Regions from separate parts of the Shewanella sp. Pdp11 genome, predicted to be linked through region 1. Evidence: predicted binding sites of a transcription regulator. Region 1 holds the regulator's gene; the other holds the start of a gene.
What was found. Region 1 encodes FliA, which starts transcription of late flagellar genes. Its sites were predicted from a motif close to CTAAAGNTNNNNNNNNNNNNGCCGATA; they were not measured.
Positions count from the first base shown of each region.

Region 1 (10,896 bases):
CGCACCAGCATCTAAAGCATCTAGCGTAGCTTTAGCGCCATCATGGGTTAAAGAAGAAAACATCAAGATCGGCGTCGGACATTTAGCCATGATTTCACGGACGGCAGTAATACCATCCATCACGGGCATCTCAATATCCATAGTGATAACTTGAGGATTAAGCTCAGCAGCCATCTTCACCGCTTCGGCCCCATTTGAGGCCGTCGCGATAACTTCCAGTTCAGGATCTTGATTGACTATTTCACTAACACGTCGTCTGAAAAAACTTGAGTCATCAACGACTAATACTTTAATGGCCATTCCATTCCTTAGCTTGGAAACTAATTCTTACTTTTCGCATAATGCTTTAACAATCCAGGGACATCTAAAATCAGTGCGATACCACCATCCGATGTAATCGTCGCGCCAGCCATCCCAGGAGTGCCATGTAACATAGCGCCAAGGGGTTTAATCACTACCTCTTCTTGACCTATTAAGGCATCCACAACAAAACCAATTTGCATCATACCTAATTGCACGATCACTACATGACCATGCTTTTTATCGCCATGTCTAAAGGTCGTTTTATTTCTATGTAGCCAGTGCTCCAAATAAAACAGAGGTACAGCCTTGTTACGCACTATGACAGTGAGTTGTCCATCAACAATATTGGTCTTAGTGAGATCAAGATGGAATATCTCATTCACACTAGACAAAGGTAATGCAAACACTTGTTTAGCGACATCGACCATTAAGGTCGGCATAATTGCTAACGTTAACGGTACTTTAATCTCAAGTATCGTGCCCTTACCTTTCATAGAATCAATATGCACTGTGCCGTTAAGTTGAGTGATACGGGTTTTTACCACGTCCATCCCAACGCCACGACCAGAAATATCTGAAATTTCGACTTTAGTTGAAAAACCTGGCGCAAAAATTAAATTATAAGCTTCGCTGTCAGTCATCCGCGAAGCTGAATCTTCATCAAGTACACCACGTGTTATCGCGATTTTTTTCAGTTTTTCAGGGTCCATACCTGCGCCATCGTCTTCAATTTTCAGCAGTATATGGTCACCTTCCTGACTTGCAGATAAGGTAATTGTACCCGTTCTCGGCTTGCCACTGGCTTCGCGCTCATTTGGCATTTCAATACCGTGATCTACCGAGTTACGCACTAAGTGGACGAGTGGATCGGCAAGCGCTTCAACTAAGTTTTTATCTAGGTCAGTTTCTTCACCGACCATAATCAAATCAATTTCTTTATTGAGTGTACGCGCAAGATCACGGACTACCCGAGGGAACCGACCAAATACTTTTTTGATCGGTTGCATACGGGTTTTCATCACAGCGCCCTGTAAATCGGCTGTCACGAGATCTAAATTCGCAAGGGCTTTAGACATTTCCTCATCATCACGACTGATGCCTAAGCTCACTAATCGATTACGCACTAACACTAACTCACCGACCATATTCATTATTTGGTCGAGTCGTGCAGTATCAACACGAACCGTGGTTTCACCTTGAGGCACATTTGCTGAACTTGCTTTAGCAGGCGCTTTCTCTACAACCGCGATGTCTACTTTCGGTTTTGCGGCAACAACGGGGGCTGGCGCTGCAACTTTCGCAGGCTCAGGAGTCACAGCGGCTTTAGGTGCAGCTGTCACAGCTGGCGTGACTGGCGACGCTTTTACGTCAGCTTTCGCAGGTGCTCCGCCTTTACCATGGAGTTCATCAAGTAATCTTTCAAACTCATCATCAGTAATTTCATCGGCATCGACTATAGGTTGAGGCGCAGGTGCGGCAATAACCTTTGGTTTAGCCGGCACTTCTGCCTCAGCTTTAAACTTGCCTGAACCATGAAGTTCATCAAGCAATGCTTCAAACTCGTCATCAGTGATATCATCGCCCGATGCAGGAGACGCTTTAACCTGTGCCGCAGGCTTAGCGACGACAGGTTCAGAGACCACGGCGGTAGCCGCCGCAGGACCTTTTCCTGAGCCATGAAGCGCATCTAACAAAGCTTCAAATTCAGCGTCGTTGATATCATCAATACTTGAAGATGAGCTATGACTTATCTCTATAGGGATGTCTTGTGGGACGGGTGTTTCAACAATGGTTTCAACGACAGGCTCAGGTTCGACAATTTCGACCACCTCTGCAGACGCAACTTCAGATGGCAATGGCGCACCTGAACTCAGCATTTTAAGTCTAGCCAACAAACCCGAATCGGCAGGATCTTGCTGCTCGCCCTGCTGCGTTTGAGCAAACATGGTATTAATTGCATCAACAGCCTGCAAAATAATATCCATCAGCTCTGCATTGACGCTACGTTTGCCTGTCCGTAATAGATCGAAGGTATTTTCAGCCTCATGACACACATCGACCATGGGAGTTAAGCTAAGAAAGCCTGCGCCACCTTTAACGGTGTGGAACCCTCTAAAAATGGCGTTTAGCAAGTTAGTGTCATCAGGATTATTTTCAAGCGCAACGAGTTGCTCTTGCAGAAGCTCTAAAATTTCACCGGCTTCGATTAAAAAGTCCTGGAGTATCTCTTCATCTACATCAAAGGCCATCAAATTGACTCCCAGTTAGAAACCCAGACTCGATAGAAGATCATCCACTTCGTCTTGACCCGTTACTACATCTTGACGAAGCTCGGCATTCATTATCGGCCCTTCCGCTTCAATATTATTTTTCTGAGCAATCTGACTTTCAATCATAGGCTGCTCACCAAATACCGTCAGCATAGAAACCAGATTACTTTCTACTTCCATAACCAGATCAATAACACGACGTATCATTTGTCCTGTTAAGTCTTGAAAATCTTGCGCCATCAATATTTGATTTAACAATTCACGCAGTCGAGTCGAGTCATTTGAACTACGGGACATAAGATCTTGGACATCGTGGCAAAGAACCTTAAACTCGCTGAGTTCTATTTCTCGGCGCATTAATTTGTCCCAAGATGGCATGACTTTTTGAATATTTACCGTTACGGCATTGGCCAAAGGTAAACATTCTTCTACCGCATCCATGGTTTTATTTGCCGCTTGTTCAGTCATGTCAATAACGTAATTTAAACGTTGTTTGGCATCGGGAATTTCTGTATTGGCTAATTCAGCTAGACGATTATCAACTTGAAAATCCATTAAAGCGCTATGAAGTTGCCGAGTTAATTTCCCTACCTCTTCAAATAATTCTCGTTGCAGTGGAGCAGCAAGCTCCCGAAATAAATCATCTGCCTGACGTTGCTCACCGACACTTAATAATTCAACCAAGTGCTGAGCTTGTTCGAGCGTGATGAGCCCTGATGTTTGTGACTTCATAGCTCATCCTTGCTCAAGCGAGTCGTTCGAATATTTTATCTAGCTTCTCTTTCAGCGTTGCAGCGGTAAAAGGCTTAACCACATATCCATTCACTCCCGCTTGAGCGGCAGCGATAATCTGTTCACGTTTTGCTTCAGCTGTCACCATTAATACGGGTAAATGCTTTAGCGAATCATCTGCGCGAATTGCTTTTAACAGATCGATGCCTTGCATACCGGGCATATTCCAATCTGTAACAACAAAATCAAAATCCCCCTTTTGCAACATCGGCAGGGCTGTTGAGCCATCGTCTGCTTCTTGGGTATTGTTAAACCCCAAGTCTCGCAACAAGTTCTTGATGATACGCCTCATTGTCGAAAAATCGTCAACAATGAGAATCTTCATATTCTTGTCCAAGGTTTCCTCCGGTGAGCTGACATTCTGTGCTCGATTAATAATTATACTTATGTCCAGTGCTTGAGTTTAGCTTTCAATCGCAACATTGCCTGACTTAATATCTGGCTAACACGCGATTCACTGACCTCAAGAATGGCGCCAATCTCTTTTAAATTCAATGCTTCATCGTAGTACAGGGATAACACTAATGCATCTCTTTCAGGCAATAATTTAATTGCCTCAACCAGCGCAGAATGAAATTGGTTCTCAGCTAATGCTTCAAATGAGTCATCATCGGACCGATCACTCACTGTAAGTATATCCTGAGATACGCCTAAGTCTTCTATCCCTATGATTTTTCCGACAGAAACATCGTTAAGAATATGATGGTACTCATCGAGCGTCATATCAAGTTTTTCTGCAATTTCTGTGTCGCGTGCATCACGGCCCAGTTCTTGCTCTAACTCATCAATAGCATGTGCAACCTTGCGGTTATTACGATGAACGGAACGAGGCACCCAATCACCACGGCGAATTTCATCTAACATCGCCCCTCGTATACGTATGCCGGCGAAGGTTTCAAATTTCGCCCCCTTGCCACCATCAAACTTGGATGATGCTTCTAATAACCCCATCATCCCAGCTTGGAGTAAATCATCTAGCTGCACTGAGGCAGGTAGTCTGGCGAGTAAATGATGCGCAATTCTTTTCACCAACGGAGCATACTGTTCAACGATCGACGATTTATTGTCTAAACAAGTATACGCAGCGGCTTTATTCACTCGTTTTTTCCTCTTGAAAATCTGGTCGTTGCACTAAACGCTCAACGAAAAACTCCAAATGCCCACCAGGTTGCTGCGGTACAGGCCAGCTCAGAATTTTATTTGCCAATCCTTGATACGCAATCGCCGCTGGTGATTTAGGATAAGCTTCAACTACCAGTTTTTGCTTACGAACTGATTTACGTAAGTTTTCGTCAAATGGAATAGTTGCAACTAATTCAAGGGCGACATCTAAAAATCTGTCGGTCACTTTACTGAGTTTAGCAAATAATTCCATACCTTCGCGTAAACTACGCACCATATTGGCAACTATTTTAAAACGGAACACGCCATGCTCACGGCTGAGGATTTTTATCAGGGCGTAGGCATCAGTTATCGATGTGGGTTCATCACAAACAACGACCAGCACATCCTGCGATGCACGTGAGAAACTGAGCACCATATCTGAAATCCCAGCAGCAGTATCTACGACTAGAATATCAAACTGAGTCCGCATCTCACTGAAAGCGCGAATTAACCCTGCATGCTGCGCTGGGCTTAATTCCACCATACCTTGCGTCCCTGAAGTGGCTGGCACTATGCCAATTCCCTTAGGGCCGCGAACGATAATATCGTCAAGCTCTGCATCACCAGAGAGAACATGGGAGAGGTTACGCTCGGCACGAATACCCAGCATGACATCGACGTTTGCTAAGCCAAGGTCAGCATCAAGTACCAAGACACGCTTGCCTTTTTCGGCTAATGCCACAGCTGTATTAATGGAAACGCTGGTTTTGCCAACGCCACCTTTACCACCTGTGACCGCGATTACTTTCACTTTTTCGTTATAGGGTTGATTCATCATACGTAAACCACTTGCTTGATCCAGGGTCATAAATCTACTCAAATGCACAGGCCATATTATCTGACCACGCTGTGTCTTGTAATGATTGTTGTTCTGTACTATCTAACGCTGCGAGTGCCTGTTGGGCTAAATCTAAGGTATCCGCAACTTTCATATCTTCAGGAACTCTTTGTCCATCAGTAACATAACTTAATGGTAATCCGTTTTGGATCAACACACTTAATGCCCCTGCTAACGACACAGATTCATCGAGTTTTGTAAGAACGACACCAGATAGGGGAATGCGTTTAAAATGATTGACTGCATCTTGCAATACACGGCGCTGTCCTGTCGCAGACAGTACCAGATAACTGCGGATAGGTATCCTGCTATTTGCAGTTAAATTATCAAGTTGCTGGTAAAGACGCATATCTCGCTGTCCCATGCCAGCCGTATCTATCAATACTAGCTTGCGATTTCTAAACTGATAAAGAATTTGCTCTAATTCATTCAGATCATGAGCTTGCTTTACAGGGCAGCCCATTATTTTGCCATAGGTTGCTAATTGCTCATAGGCTCCGATGCGATAATGGTCTGTCGTTATCAAAGCAACATGCTCTGCACCATGATGAGCGGCAAAACGGGCCGCAAGTTTAGCTAATGACGTGGTTTTGCCGACACCGGTTGGGCCAACTAAGGCCACCACACCGCCCTGCTTAACAATGTCGTCACCTTGATTATCAAGCAAGTTAGCTAGACTTTGAGGTAAAGCTCTGACTAATTCTGCAGGCGTATAATGTTGGCTCAGCGCCGCTAATTTATTGGCAACCGCAGGGGAAAATTCTGCCTCAAGTAACTTGGCTTCGAGCATAGCTCCGACAGGGTCGATACGTTTTTTATGTTCTGTCATCAAAGAGGACACTTGATGTGTTAACAAATTACGCAATGAAGCTAGCTCATCACGCATTGCCTCAATATCGGCATTTTGTTTCTGTGATGTTTGTGGCTTCTTATCAAAAGCAGCAGGCGCTTCGCGACGCTCTACTTTGGCAGCAGCCGGCGCTTGTAAGCCCTTAGCCCATGCAGGTAAATCTGCATCAACTTGCTGATGCGACATCTGTTGATTCAAACGACTTTGCTGCTTCTCTAACAAGGCTTGTAATGAGTCAGCAGGTGCCGCAGGCTTTGCACGGGTTTCAACTCGTATAGGCTGCTTAGCCCCTAGGGATACGAGGTCGTCACTCACGTCCATAAAGGTTGGCGCTGGCGCAGTAGCTGCGGTTTTTGCTTTAGGCTCATCATAGTCAACGGCGGCGACAATTTCGATGCCACCATTCACTTTCTTATTTGACATAATGACGGCATCTGAGCCGAGTGTTTCTTTCACTTGGGCCAGTGCGGCGCGCATGTCTTTGGCAAAAAATCGTTTAATCTTCACTTATGCGTCCTCTACTGGCCGACTGCAGATACGATACGTATTTGCTTCTCATCAGGTATTTCTTGATACGAAATGACTCTGAGATTAGGAATAGTATGTTTAACAAAGCGTGACAGCGTCGCGCGTAACATACCTGACGTCAACAATATGGCGGGTTGTCCGACCATTTCTTGCTTCTGAGCCGCATCGGCAAGGGACTGCTGCATGCGTTCTGCAAGACCGGGTTCAATATTTGGACCATCACCACCGGTTGCTTGCATTGATTGATGCAACATCTGTTCCAACTCTGGTGCCAATGTAATGACGGGGATTTCTAACTCTGGACCAGAGATCTCTTGGACTATCATACGTTTCAATGCGATACGTACTGCAGCGGTCAAAACTTCAGTGTCATTACTCTTAGTGCCGTATTCTAACAAAGTTTGCACTATTGTACGCAAGTCTCTGACTGAAACCCCTTCATTTAACAGGTTCTGCATCACTTTTACGACATGTCCGAGTGGCATGACATCAGGAATAAAGCCATCCACCAGTTTAGGCGAGTGTTTCGCAAGCATATCCATCAGTTGTTGCACTTCTTCGTAACCTAACAACTTAGCTGCATTATTGGTCAGCAATTGGCTAATATGGGTTGCTACAACCGTAGCGGCATCAACAACCGTATACCCTAATGTTTGGGCATGCTCACGTAATTCAGGGGCAATCCATACCGCTTCAAGACCAAAAGCTGGGTCACGCGTTTCAATACCATCGAGCTTGCCATAGACTTGGCCAGGGTTAATCGCCAATTCGCAGTCGTGTCGAATATCCGCCTCACCAACAACTACGCCCATTAATGAAATGCGATAGGCATTAGGCGACAAATCTAAGTTATCGCGAATATGCACTGCTGGCACTAAGAAGCCCAGTTCTTGGGATAACTTTTTACGTACGCCTTTGATACGGCTTAATAACTCGCCACCTTGACCTTTATCGACCAGCGGAATTAGACGATATCCCACCTCAAGCCCAATAGTATCAACATGATGCACATCATCCCAGCCCAACTCTTTAGGCTCTTTATCTTGCCTCTCTACAGGACCAGACTTAACAAGTTCTAGGGCTTTAATGCGTTTTGATTCATTACGTTTATAGACAAAATAGGCGGCTCCTGCCGTCATAAAAGCAAAACTTAAGAACGCCATATGCGGCATGCCAGGAACGATTCCCATGATAAATAGGACTCCAGCAGCGATACCCAATGACTTATGACTGTCAAACATCTGACTCATCATCATTTGGCCCATATCACCGGATTCATTTTGACGGGTCACCATCAATGCTGCTGCGATTGACAATAACAACCCAGGGATCTGCGCCACCAGACCATCACCGATAGTCAGCAAGGTATAAATTTCAACCGCTTCTGAGAAACTTAAGCCATGTTGAACAATACCTATGATGAAACCACCTAAGATGTTGATCACTAAAATCATGATACCCGCAATAGCATCACCTTTTACGAACTTTGAAGCACCGTCCATCGCACCATAGAAATCCGCTTCACGTGTCACTTCTGCTCGACGTAATCTTGCTTGTTCTTGATTCAAAGTACCAGCATTTAGGTCGGCATCAATTGCCATTTGCTTGCCAGGCATAGCATCTAAGGTAAAGCGGGCGCTCACTTCAGCGATACGACCAGCACCTTTAGTCACTACCGCAAAGTTGATAATAATCAAAATGATAAAGACAACCAAGCCAACGGCATAGTTACCGCCAATCACCACTGAACCGAAGGCTTCAATCACCTTACCTGCCGCATCGCCACCATTATGGCCCTCGAGTAAAACCACACGAGTTGAAGCGACGTTCAGAGCAAGGCGAAGTAGAGTCGCCACTAACAAGACGCTCGGGAAAGCGGCAAAATCCAACGGTCTATCGGTATAAATAGCGACTAATAATACGATGAGCGCTAAAGCTATGTTGAATGAAAAAAGTATGTCTAGTAAGAATGGAGGGATAGGTAAAACTATCATGGCCAATGCTGCGAGTACGAGTATAGGAGTGCCTATACCTTTAAACGTACTCAAGCGCATTTGTTTTACCTGACCTAAGGTCGCTCTAACATCCATTCATAATTACCTAAACTTTGACGTATGGCAGCATAAAAGCAAAAAGTAGGCCAATAGCTTATTGGCGCACAATAATATCACGACTTAAAAGAATTTTTCGCTTAGACCTTAATATTTTAACTCATCAGGAATGGGTTGATTAAGAGGGATAGGAATAGGCTTTCGACCTCGACCTTTTTGGTATTGGCGCAACTGGAACACATAGGCCAAAATCTGCGCCACAGCAGTAAACAGTCCTTCAGGGATTTGTTGATCCAACTTAGTTGTATGGTATATAGCTCTTGCTAATGGCGGAGCAGAGACGATTGTCACATTATGAGCGCGGGCAATCTCACGAATTTTAAATGCGACATCATCAACACCTTTGGCAACAACAAAAGGCGCGACTGAACGCTGCACGTCATATTTAATCGCTACCGCAAAATGCTCAGGGTTAACGACGATGACATCGGCATTGGGTACTTCAGCCATCATTCGACGCTGAGCCAACTCGCGTTGCATCTGCCGTACCCGTCCTTTAACTTCAGGCTTCCCTTCAGTATCTTTATACTCATCCTTTACTTCTTGTTTGGTCATCTTGAGTTGCTTATTGTGATTCCAAAGTTGAAATGGAACATCGATGACGACAATCAACAAAATAGAGGAACATAACAAAATAAACATCCACACGAGCAAATCTAATGCGTGGTAAACATTGCCAGGAAGATGATCACTAGACAACAACAGAATTTCATTGAAATAAAAGCTCAGTAATAAATATGCAGAAAATGCCACCACAGAAAACTTGGCAATCCCCTTCGTCAGCTCAACTAGCGCCTGCACACCGAACATACGCTTCAAACCTGCTGCAGGGCTCATTTTACTGGCCTTAGGCATCATAGCTTGGGTCGAGAAATTCATTCCACCTAAAGCCACGTTGCCAATAAAAGCAACAACCACAATTAACAGCATTATTTTTGCCATGGGCCAGACGATTTCACCCGCGACAACACCCCAAACATTAAACATTTCTTCAGTATCAAAAACTTGCGCCCTGTCCATGGTGAAAACAGTCTCAAACACCCGAGTTAAACTCTTGGCTAGACTTGGACCTAGCATATAAAAACCACACGCAGCAGAAATTAATACCGCTGCTGTACCTAGTTCTTTCGAACGCGCAATCTGTCCTTTTTCCCGCGCCTGTTCAAGACGCCTCCCTGTGGGTTCCTCACTGCGTTCACCGCTTGATTCTTCAGCCATGGGCAGCTCCTAATACCGTCATATCAAACCATCGGCGTTACATTGAAGCGCTAACATATCGCAAAGCAGCACTTGAGCCGCAGCCCACACTTCATCGAAATGGGCCATAACAGGCGTTAAGGTTAACCAAAGAATAAATAACCCGCCAATCATAGTGATCGGAAAACCAATAGAGAAAATGTTTAATTGCGGCGCGGCGCGAGTCATCACACCGAAGGACAAGTTAACTAATAACAAGGCAATAATCGCGGATATTGACATAGTTAATGCCGCACCAAACATATACGAGCCCCAATCAGCTAAAGCGCGGTAGCTAGTAAGAGTTAATCCTTGATTAGAAATGGGTAAGGTCTCAAAACTCACCACCAACATGCGGATCATTAATAGATGTCCATCGACGGCTAAGAAGATTAATGTCGCCAATAATAGAAAAAAGTTACCAATAACGGGTGTTTGCTGACCCGAACCAGGATCAACCATAGAAGCAAACCCGAGACTGGTTTGCATACCAATAATCTGGCCGGTTAATACAAAAACTTGCATCACCATTTGAGTCACAAACCCCATGGCAACACCAATAATGATTTGCTGCGCAGTAATAAATACTGCACTGAGTGAAAATAGATCGGCATTTTGAACCGGAGGAAGGACTGGCGCGATCGCAAAGGTAATCGCCATGGCCAATAATAGACGCACACGAGTTGGAGTGGTTGCGGCCCCAAACACCACCATAACCATTAGCATACTCGCGACCCGAAACAGCGGCCACATATAAGCGGCAATGGTCTGCACTAACGTATCGAGCAGCAGCTCCATTGGGTT
Region 1 is NZ_CP015194.1:3,898,450-3,909,345, forward strand. It holds gene AYJ58_RS17245 (protein-glutamate methylesterase/protein-glutamine glutaminase) at 1-300, opposite strand, end outside; gene AYJ58_RS17250 (chemotaxis protein CheA) at 321-2,552, opposite strand; gene AYJ58_RS17255 (protein phosphatase CheZ) at 2,568-3,305, opposite strand; gene cheY (chemotaxis response regulator CheY) at 3,319-3,702, opposite strand; gene AYJ58_RS17265 (RNA polymerase sigma factor FliA) at 3,750-4,463, opposite strand; gene AYJ58_RS17270 (MinD/ParA family protein) at 4,456-5,337, opposite strand; gene flhF (flagellar biosynthesis protein FlhF) at 5,342-6,724, opposite strand; gene flhA (flagellar biosynthesis protein FlhA) at 6,736-8,835, opposite strand; gene flhB (flagellar biosynthesis protein FlhB) at 8,944-10,074, opposite strand; gene fliR (flagellar biosynthetic protein FliR) at 10,093-10,890, opposite strand; gene fliQ (flagellar biosynthesis protein FliQ) at 10,895-10,896, opposite strand, start outside.

Region 2 (10,896 bases), 720 kb from region 1:
AATCAGACCCTGTACTGCCAGAGGTAAGACTAAACCGATTTTGAGCACCACCACCTTCTGGTGTAATACCATACATAGCAGTCACAGTTGTTGAATCTATATCCTTTTTCAAAATAATGTTTACAACACCAGCAACAGCATCTGAACCGTAAATAGCTGATGCACCTTGAGTCAGAATTTCAATTCGCTCTACCGCAGAAAATGGAATGCCACTTAAATTCACAAAATTACTTTGCCCATTATAGGGCGTAGGGTTTTCAGCAATACGTCGACCATTGAGAAGAACAAGGGTATAGCCAGGCCCAAAACCACGTAAATTGATTACATCAGCATTTGGTGTAAAACCACCTTGCGCCCCCCACTCGTTACCCTGTGCTGTTCCTGTATTTTGAGAAATACTTTGGATTGCATCGAACGCCGTTGTAAAACCCTCATTTTTCATATCTTCAGCGGTTAACACAACAACGGGCTGAGCATTTTCTAAATCAGTTCTATTAATTCGACTACCAGTAACCTCTACACGCTCAATTTTCTCATTTTTGGTTTGAGCATCTTTTTCTTCTGCAGCCCACGCGTGGCTGGCAATAGAAATCGAAGCGGTAAATAGGCCTAGTTGTATTGCTTTACAAAGCAGTGTTGTCTTATACATACATTCTCCAAAACGGCTGTTAATAACACGTAAAAATGTTACCAGACGGATGATTTTATGTGAAAATTGCATATTCCTTGCAATCATATGTAAGGTATAGCAAAGACCACCTGATGTAAATATTTTGAACTTAATGTTTAAAATATGTTGCCATTAAGTGTGTTTTAAGGCAAAAAAAACAAATGAAGTTATAGTAAGCTGTTGAGACGTAACAGTTCAAACAGCTGATTAATGAGTAATGCTCTGTTCGTCTGTCAATGTAATTGCGCGAGAGTACTGCCAGTTATCAAACGAAGTAAGTAGAAATAGATTCTATCGATGGAGATCCATATGACTAACATGACAAAAATACTGATTTTTCTTGGTTTAATATTAGGAAGTGGGCTTAATGCATCAGCCGCGACAAACGCACACGATCTCGCCAAGCACAGTATGTTTAATGCGATTAAAATATCTCCTAAAGGTGATTTCTTAGCCGCGACTTATCCGTATAAAAATCATAAAAGATTAGCGATTATCAATAAAAGCAATCAAAAAGTAGTTTGTAACTTTTTTTTTGGTGAAGAAGAGTCAGTCATGGAGTTTTGGTGGGCAAATGAAGAACGAGTAGTAATGACAATCTCAACCCAATCAGGACAGTATGCGACTCCATTTTTGACTGGTGAGCTATTTTCAGGCAATGCAGACTGTTCAAGTAAAATACAATTATTTGGAGTGAGGAATAAAGATTACTCAGGTGCGCAGGTTGAGAGCCTACTAATGGATGAACGCGATAACATTTTGATATCGTCTAATTTAGAAAAAAAACAATACTCTAACCTTTATAAAGTGAATATCTATACTGGGAAACGTCAATTAATTGAAAAAGCTAAATTTGAAAATGCATCGATTTTTTTAGATAATAATGATCAATGGCGAGTGAGCCAGTCCATGAAAACTGAAAGAAAAGGACTGTTAAAATCGGAGGGTGCTGGAGAAATAATTACCTATATTCGAGAAAGCAATGTTGATCAAAATGCATGGAAAGCTTTATCGTTGTCAAATATGGTTAGAACCAGCTCGACAGGGTCCAGTAATGTTATTGGATTTAGTGCAGATAACCAGTTCATATTTACCTCTGATAACATAGAGAAAAGTACTTTAGGCATATATAGAATCAAGTTAAGTACAGGTGAACGAGAGTTAATGTACCGAAATGATATAGTTGATGCTCAACCATTTATAAATGTATATACATCTGAAACAGGTAAACGTATAAAAGAAGTGGTAGGGGCCATTATTCATAATGGAAGACCTGAAGTTATATTTTTTGATGAAAATTCAGAACTAGCCAAAGAGTATCGCGGGCTACAACGAGCATTTCCAAATGATTATTTACATATTACCTCTAAGACAGCTGATAACAAAAGCTGGGTGATTGAAAGTTACTCCGATGTTAATCCAGGTAAATTTTATCTTTACGATAGAGAGACTAAAAAAGTGTCTTTCCTCACAGCCTCTCGCCCTTGGATAGATGAGCAAAAAATGTCTCATAAAACTCCGATAAATTTTGTTACTCGTGATGGCTTAACAATTCATGGTTATTTAACCATACCACTGGGTGCCAAAGCTGAAAATTTGCCTTTAATTATCCATCCACATGGTGGCCCACATGGTCCTCGTGACTATTGGTTTTTTGATGATGAAGTACAGGTATATGCGAGTGCAGGATACAGTGTACTTCAGGTAAATTTTCGAGGTTCTGGCGGATATGGACGTGAGTTTGAAGATAGTGGTTATGGACAATGGGGTGGTGCAATGCAAGATGACCTGACCGATGCAACACTATGGGCAATTAAAGAAGGCTTCGCTAATAAGGATAAAATTTGTATCTCCGGATCAAGTTACGGCGGATATGCCGCTCTCATGGGTGTGGTTAAAGAACCCGACCTTTATAAGTGCGCAATTGGATATGTTGGGGTATACGATCTACCACTCATGTTCAATAAAGGCAATGTTGCTGAACGATTGGGTTGGGGTAAACGCTATATGGAACAAGCTTTTGGTGGTTCAGAAGAAACAATGAAAAAACATTCTCCCGCCTATAATGCAAGCAAAATTAAAGCCGGAGTATTCATTGTGCATGGCGGCCGTGATGAGCAGGCACATTATGAAAACGCTCATGTGATGCGAGATGCCCTAGTAAAAACAGGAAATGAACCGAAATGGTTATGGAAAAAAACAGAAGGGCATGGATTCTATAACGAAGAAAACCGCAAAGAATTATACACTGAGATGCTTGACTTTCTAAAAAAATACTTAAACTAAAAATATGTTAGCAAGTTTACGCAAACTAACTCGACATATTGAAATCATTTAAAGTATTAAAAATTAACATGCAAAAATAGATAGTACGGTAGGATTGGCAAATTCATATGTAACGACTAAAGTTAACCGTGGGTTTGCCGATAAAGGGATCCAGCTTACAATCGAGGTTAGTTATGTCAATTTCACTGAATACCCAAGCTATCGCACCTAATCTAGAAAATGGTGCAATTGGCGTTAAGGTTGCTCAGTTAGCCAAAGAGCAGCAAAAAGCCGAAGGTCAAATCGCGGTAGATTTAATTGCAGCTGCGGCGCCAAAACCTGTAGGTAACGCAGGCCACAACATCAACACTACGGCCTAATTGTTAGCAATACAGCATTTAAAAAAGCGCCTCTGATTATCAAGGCGCTTTTTATTTTCTGTAACGGAAACGTCAGGCGAATTTAAGAAAAAGCGTTGCCATTCACATGCATAATCGTAAATGTCCACACCACGAACGCTAGCGGGATATGCACTAAGGCATAGAAACACTGATCGAGTCTCCCTATTCCTTTTGCTAACAAAATCAAATATAAGTGTAATCCAATCACCAAAGGAAATAGCGCTAACAGCGGATAGAGTGCGACAGGGTTTGCATCGGAAAATAAGCTGTGACTGAATAAAGCCCACGCCACCATAAAGGCGGTCGTCAACGGCGGCGTTGCAATGCGATATTGCTCTGGATAGGGAAACATCCTACGACCTCTGAGTCTCAATCAATAAATTTACGTTGTAGGTTTTCGCGCAATCAACTGGGCTTTATAACTGCTTTGAGTGGACTGCGGATCACATAATCGACCTTCAAAGTAATGTAAAGATTGCCAGTTAGCAAACACTGATTTGAGTTCATTTTCAGTAAGTAAGAAATCTGGGTTGCGTGGCCTACCTATCTGCGCCTGTTGCGTTGTAAAGGTTTCATAGACGATAAGGCCTGTGCTCTTAACCGCCTTAGCAATTTGTGGCAGTAATGGGCGATGCAGATAATTAAATACTAAGACAATATCGTACTCTTCTACCGGCAATAATGGTCCTGCCTCAGCTTCTAAATCCCTTTGTAATTTGTAAGCATTAGCCTGATCAATGTGTGACATGGCTGACAAATCTCGATCGATAAAAGTCACTTCAGCCCCTCGCGCTAAAAACCACAAACCATTACGCCCAGAACCGCAAGCGAGATCGAGTACCTTAAGTCCATCGAAACAACTCAAGGCTAAGTTAGACACAGATGGATTAGGCCAAGCGAACTCTGTGATTAACGCGGCAGGCGTTAAAGTTGACGTATGGGTTACAGACATATCAATTAGCCCTTAATTTCTTTTTTCGAGTCAATTTGCCGACGATGCACAATAGAATAATGCCTGAGCCCTGCTGGACCATGGGACACAATCACGGACAAAAAGAGGATCGCGATTAACAGCTCAGGCTTGAAATTAGCCAAAGGGACAAACAAACCAAGTAAGCCTACTTTCACTAAGGTTAACACACCCTTAAGCTGAATTAACCAACGCCAATCACGCACAATTTCCCACAACATTAATATGCAGCCCGTCGTCATAGCGAGATACCAATAATTCAGCCATTGCGTTTTATCTACGCTTAATAAAATGCCACCACCGACACCGACGATCCCTAAAATATGCAATGCCCTTAAACTGGTTTTACTCAAACGTTGAACCCAAAAACGTTTTTCTGATATGCCTTGTTTGCGCATTACATCCCCTTAATAATCAACTGCGTAACATCTGGTCAAACTAATAATGCAATTCTATACAATAAGAGCTGGATAATTAACATTATTTATAGAATACTCAAAAATAATTAAGTGACATACTCAAAGTGCTAAGTCACATTATAATATCTATTAAATACAAATAGATAAATCACATCACAAAACCAATAATTATTATCATTTTTATTTTGAAAAGTTAAAACCAATCCATTCAACATGTTAACCCGCGCAAGTTATACCGTATTCAATCGGTGATTAGCCTCACCTTCATTAATATTTCCTGCCCTATTGCACATTTTAAATATGTTATTTCCGCTGTAACAAAGGTTATGTGACTTGTGCACACATATACCTCTTTAGATAGTGATAAATTTGCAACTGGAGAATGCTCTAACAGTGCGTGAATGACGTAAAAAATAAATATCACGCCATGATGAATAACCCTTATTAAGTAGATGAATGTACGGCGGAGGAACTATCATGTTCACAAGAAAGATTCAAAAAACAGCACTAGCCATGCTGATCTCTGGCGCAATGGCAGGAACTGCCTATGCTGCACCAGAAGTGCTAGCCGATTTTCACGGTGAAATGGGTAGCTGCGACAGCTGCCACGTCTCAGACAAAGGTGGCGTCAGCGATGACAACCTTAGCCATGAAAATGCCCAATGCGTTAGCTGCCACGGCGATTTAAAAGAACTGGCCGCCGCCGCACCTAAAGACAAAGTCTCACCCCATAAATCTCACTTGATTGGCGAAATTGCTTGTACAAGCTGCCATAAAGGCCATGAGAAATCAGTCGCTTATTGCGATGCTTGCCACAGCTTCGGCTTCGATATGCCTTACGGCGGTAAATGGGAACGTAAGTTTGTTCCTGTTGATGCAGACAAAGCGGCACAGGATAAAGCCATTGCTGCTGGCGTAAAAGAAACCACTGATGTGGTTGTTATCGGTTCAGGTGGTGCAGGCCTTGCTGCTGCCGTCTCTGCCCGTGATGCTGGCGCGAAAGTGATTCTGCTCGAAAAAGAACCTGTCCCAGGTGGTAACACTAAGTTGGCCGCTGGCGGTATGAACGCTGCCGAAACGAAGGCGCAAACTAAGTTAGGTATTGAAGATAAGAAACAAATCATGATCGACGACACCATGAAAGGTGGCCGTAACATTAACGATCCTGAATTAGTGAAAGTGCTTGCAAATAACTCATCTGACTCTATCGATTGGTTAACCTCTATGGGTGCCGACATGACTGACGTGGGCCGTATGGGTGGTGCAAGTGTTAACCGTAGTCACCGCCCAACCGGTGGTGCTGGCGTAGGTGCACACGTAGCGCAAGTACTGTGGGACAACGCAGTAAAACGTGGTACTGACATCCGCTTAAACAGCCGTGTTGTCCGTATTCTTGAAGATGCGAAAGGCAATGTGACTGGCGTACTCGTTAAAGGCGAATACACTGGTTATTACATTATTAAAGCCGATGCTGTGGTTATTGCTGCCGGTGGTTTTGCGAAAAACAACGACCGCGTAGCTAAGTACGATCCTAAGTTAAAAGGCTTTAAAGCCACTAACCACCCAGGTGCAACCGGTGACGGCTTAGACGTGGCACTGCAAGCAGGCGCAGCAACTCGCGATTTAGAGTTCATTCAAGCTCACCCAACATACTCACCAGCGGGTGGCGTAATGATCACCGAAGCGGTACGTGGTAACGGTGCTATCGTGGTTAACCGTGAAGGTAACCGCTTTATGAACGAAATCACTACCCGTGATAAAGCGTCTGCCGCGATTCTGCAACAAAAAGGCGAAAGCGCTTATTTGGTATTCGATGACTCAATCCGTAAGAGCTTAAAAGCGATTGAAGGTTATGTGCATCTGAACATTGTTAAAGAAGGCAAAACCGTCGAAGAGTTAGCAAAACAAATCGATGTGCCTGCCGCTGAACTGGCGAAAACCATCACGGCATACAACGGCTTCGTGAAATCAGGTAAAGATGCGCAATTTGAACGTCCAAACCTACCACGCGAATTAGCAGTAGCGCCTTTCTACGCATTAGAAATCGCACCTGCTGTTCACCACACTATGGGTGGTGTTGTGATTGATACTAAAGCCGAAGTGAAGAGCGAAAAAACCGGTAAACCAATCCAAGGCTTATATGCTGCAGGTGAAGTGACTGGCGGGGTTCACGGTGCTAACCGTCTTGGCGGTAACGCAGTATCAGACATTGTGACCTACGGCCGTATCGCCGGTGCTGAAGCGGCTAAATTCGCTAAAGATCACTAGTCACAAACCGTATAAGGGTTAACGGACTAACCCTTGACTCTCAAAGCACGGTTTTAAATATGAGAGCCCTAGCTTGAATAACTCAAGCACTGCTAGTCAATCCATAAGCGAGCCATCAGGGCTCGCTTTTTTTATCAAGCGTTTTAGCTAATTGATGACAAAGCTCACTCTTTTAATAGTCAATTTTCTAAGGCTAAGGACAAAAAGCCCTAACTCACTTACACTCTTTGGCTGATAACTACATCACAATCCGTTAGGTGACTGAAATGAGAATTGGATTCTTTAGCGCAAAACATTACGACATGCAGCATTTTAACCGCACAAATGCCGCGTTTGGTGCACAAATTGAGTATTTCGATTATCGCCTCTGCATGCAAACGGTGAAACTTGCTGAAGGGTTTGAAATCGTCTGCGCCTTCGTTAACGATTCACTCTGCGAAGAAGTCCTCGTTGAACTCGCCAATGGCGGTACAAAAATCATCGCCATGCGCTGCGCAGGTTTTAACAATGTCGACTTAGTCGCCGCTAAACGCTTAGGCATGCAAGTCGTTAACGTACCAGCTTATTCTCCTGAATCCGTGGCCGAACACACAGTCGCGCTGATGTTGACGCTAAACCGCAAAATCCACAAAGCTTACCAACGTACCCGCGATGCCAACTTCTCCCTCGAAGGTTTAGTCGGTTTTAACATGTTCGGCAAAACCGTCGGCGTGATTGGTACGGGTAAAATCGGCGTGGCCACCATTAAAGTCTTGCTCGGTTTTGGCTGTAAAGTCATCGCCTACGATCCCTTTATCAATCCAGCGGTTGTCGCGCTGAATGTGGAATATCAAGATCTCGATTTTATTTATGCCAACAGCGATATCATCAGTTTGCATTGCCCGCTCACGGCCGATAACCGCCATTTGCTCAACCAAGCCAGCTTCGCCAAGATGAAACCCGGTGTCATGGTGATCAACACCAGTCGCGGTGGCTTACTCAATGCCTTCGATGCGATGGAAGCCTTAAAACTCGGCCAAATCGGTTCACTCGGACTCGATGTGTACGAAAACGAAAAAGGTTTATTCTTCGAAGATAAATCGAATGAGATCATTCAAGACGATGTATTCCGTCGATTATCTGCCTGCCATAACGTAATTTTCACGGGTCACCAAGCCTTCCTCACTGAAGAAGCCTTAGGCGCCATCGCCCAAACAACCTTGAGCAATGTAAAAGCGTTATGTGCAGGGGAACTCTCAGGTAACGAATTGTTTTAACTGACAGATAAAATCCTGACTGCTACAGTGAGGCTTCAACGTTTGAAGCCTCACAGAGAGAACCTCAATATGCTAGTCACTCAGGAAACTCAGGATATCTCCACGCCTTCAGGGCTAATGCGCACTTATATCTACCGCCCAGAAGCACAGGGGCAATTCCAAAGCATCATCTTTTATTCCGAAATTTTTCAGCAAACGGCACCTATTGCACGCGCTGCAACAATCCTTGCTGGCCACGGTTTTGTGGTATTTGTGCCGGAAGTGTTTCATGAACTCAATCCTTTAGGCACAGTGCTCGCCTACGATGAACCGGGTAAAGACAAAGGTAACGCCGATAAATTTGCAAAACCTTTAGAGCACCACGACAGCGATACCCAAGCATTAGTCGATTTTGTACATCAACAAGCTTACTGCAATGGCAAAGTCGGTAGCATGGGCGTGTGTATCGGCGGCCACTTAGCCTACCGCGCCGCACTTAATCCTGCTATTTTAGGGGCATTTTGCCTCTATCCAACTGACATTCATTCCAACACCCTGCCCTGCGCCTACGGCAATGACTCACTGAGCCGCAGCGGTGATATTCAAGGGGAATTAGTGTTAGTGTTCGGCAAGCATGATCCCCATGTATCAGCGGAAGGTCGAGTGTTAATCCACCAGCAATTAATGGCGCTGAACCGTAATTTCACTTGGCTTGAAGTTAACGCCCAACACGCCTTTATGCGTGATGAAGGCGAACGCTACGATCCCGCTTTAGCGCTGCAAATGTACCTGCAAGCGGTAGCGTTTTTTCACAGGGTGCTGCGCTAGTTCATAAATCAAACATATAAGATATTACATACTTAAGGAAAGAGTAGAAAAATGAAACCCTATAAAAATTTATCCTCAAAAAACTTAGCGTTACTATTAATGATTATCCGAGTAACAACCGTTGTTTCGTTGTTAGCCGTCGCGCTTTCATTAATTGGCCTCGCGAGTCAGTTTTGGATGACACGTGGATTTGGTCTGAACTTTTGGTCGACTGTGGGCATAGCGACTCTTATCCCCTCTCTGCAAGTACTTTTTGGCTCAGGTATCATAGCGGCTATCATTGCATTTGAAGAATCCTACCGCCAAAAGTCAGAAGCCTTTATCGCATCATTAAAATAGCATTTAGTGGTTGTCTAGAATGCAGCTAACAACATACGTTTAGAATTGTTCAAATCAAATGAATCACTAATAACCTTAACAAACATTATGGTTTTAGTGATTCATCATCTTTTTATTTAATGAAACTAAGCACCTAGTAAAGGTAGATGTTTGATACTTTTGTATTTCAACGATAATTCAATACATTGGGAAATTGCAGTTATGGGCAGAGGATCATGGATACTTAACACTATGGCTCGATTCCCTTCAAACTGCAGCGCATGGGAATGTAGCTCTCGAAATGTATCAACCAGCTTAGTTTTACAATTAAAGAATAGGCAGTATTGTTCGGGATATTTAGGCTTCCAATCAAATCTTACTGTGCTGCCATTTTTAACTGAATAACTCGGCTCGCCCCATTTTAAGCTTTCTTCCACCGCACCTAAATCCTGCGCTGCGGCAATTGTAAAAACCAAAGTTCGGATCCGTAATAGCAAGGGTGTTATATGCTCAGGATAGCGTTCAAACTTGTTCTGCACTTGCGCTTGCATGCTCTTATCCTCCCATTTACACCATGCCGAATCATCATATCTGTAAAACAAAAAACACGCTGCGGGCCCACATGGTTGAACTTCCAAACCTTTAGTGAGCGGCGATTATATCAGCACTTTATTATAAACCGCGCATTAGGGGTGTGACACAGTGTCGCAGGTCGTTGAGTTTTTATTGAGATACCCACTTAATCCTATATAAAACATACCATTATTTAAACAGACCTTTCATAGGCTTATCATGACCCGCTCCGCAGTAATGACTTCAATGGCAATAACCCTAGCCAGCATGGCCACTTTTTCAGGGATAGCAGCCGAAGCCGAAACTGAAGCAATGTTGCCAGCATCTGCAATTAAACCTCAAGTATCGACTCCCACTACCATCGAAAGAATAGCCATTACAGGGAGCCGAATTCAAAGGGAAGAGATGGCCTCCACCGCGCCTATGACCGTTTTTACCGCGCAAGATATCGAGAAAACCGGTGCCACCTCAGTTGAGATATTACTACAAAGAATGACAGCCTCTGCGGGGTTTGCGGGTAATCAAACGAATGCCTATTGGACTGAAGGCGGCTATGGTTCAACCCAAGTTAACCTGCGCGGATTAGGGGTGAATCGCACACTCGTACTGCTCAATGGTCGACGTATGCTGAACAGTGGCACTGGGGCAAACTCCTCCGTTGATCTTAATACTATTCCCATTAGCGTGGTTGAACGAATCGAGGTATTAAAAGATGGTGCATCCGCCATTTATGGTGCCGACGCGGTTGCAGGCGTGGTCAATATTATCACTCGGCAACAAATCGATGGAGTTGAGTTTCAAGCGCGAACGGGCATAACCGAGCAAAACGATGGTGAACAGTACAAGCTCGACCTTGCCCTCGGTCATATCGGTGAGCGTGGCAGTGGATATATGGCGATGAGTTACGATAAAACCCAAGCCATCGATATGCTGAGTCGCGCACCTTGTC
Region 2 is NZ_CP015194.1:4,614,546-4,625,441, forward strand. It holds gene AYJ58_RS20255 (TonB-dependent receptor domain-containing protein) at 1-649, opposite strand, end outside; gene AYJ58_RS20260 (alpha/beta hydrolase family protein) at 980-2,956, shown strand; gene AYJ58_RS20265 (cytoplasmic protein) at 3,130-3,315, shown strand; gene AYJ58_RS20270 (hypothetical protein) at 3,398-3,688, opposite strand; gene AYJ58_RS20275 (class I SAM-dependent methyltransferase) at 3,719-4,288, opposite strand; gene AYJ58_RS20280 (hypothetical protein) at 4,294-4,704, opposite strand; gene fccA (fumarate reductase flavoprotein subunit FccA) at 5,203-6,993, shown strand; gene AYJ58_RS20290 (2-hydroxyacid dehydrogenase) at 7,260-8,249, shown strand; gene AYJ58_RS20295 (dienelactone hydrolase family protein) at 8,319-9,056, shown strand; gene AYJ58_RS20300 (hypothetical protein) at 9,108-9,395, shown strand; gene AYJ58_RS20305 (DUF1801 domain-containing protein) at 9,521-9,925, opposite strand; gene AYJ58_RS20310 (TonB-dependent receptor) at 10,167-10,896, shown strand, end outside.
Region 2: the regulator FliA is predicted to act here: its motif matches at 3,073-3,099, upstream of AYJ58_RS20265 (cytoplasmic protein).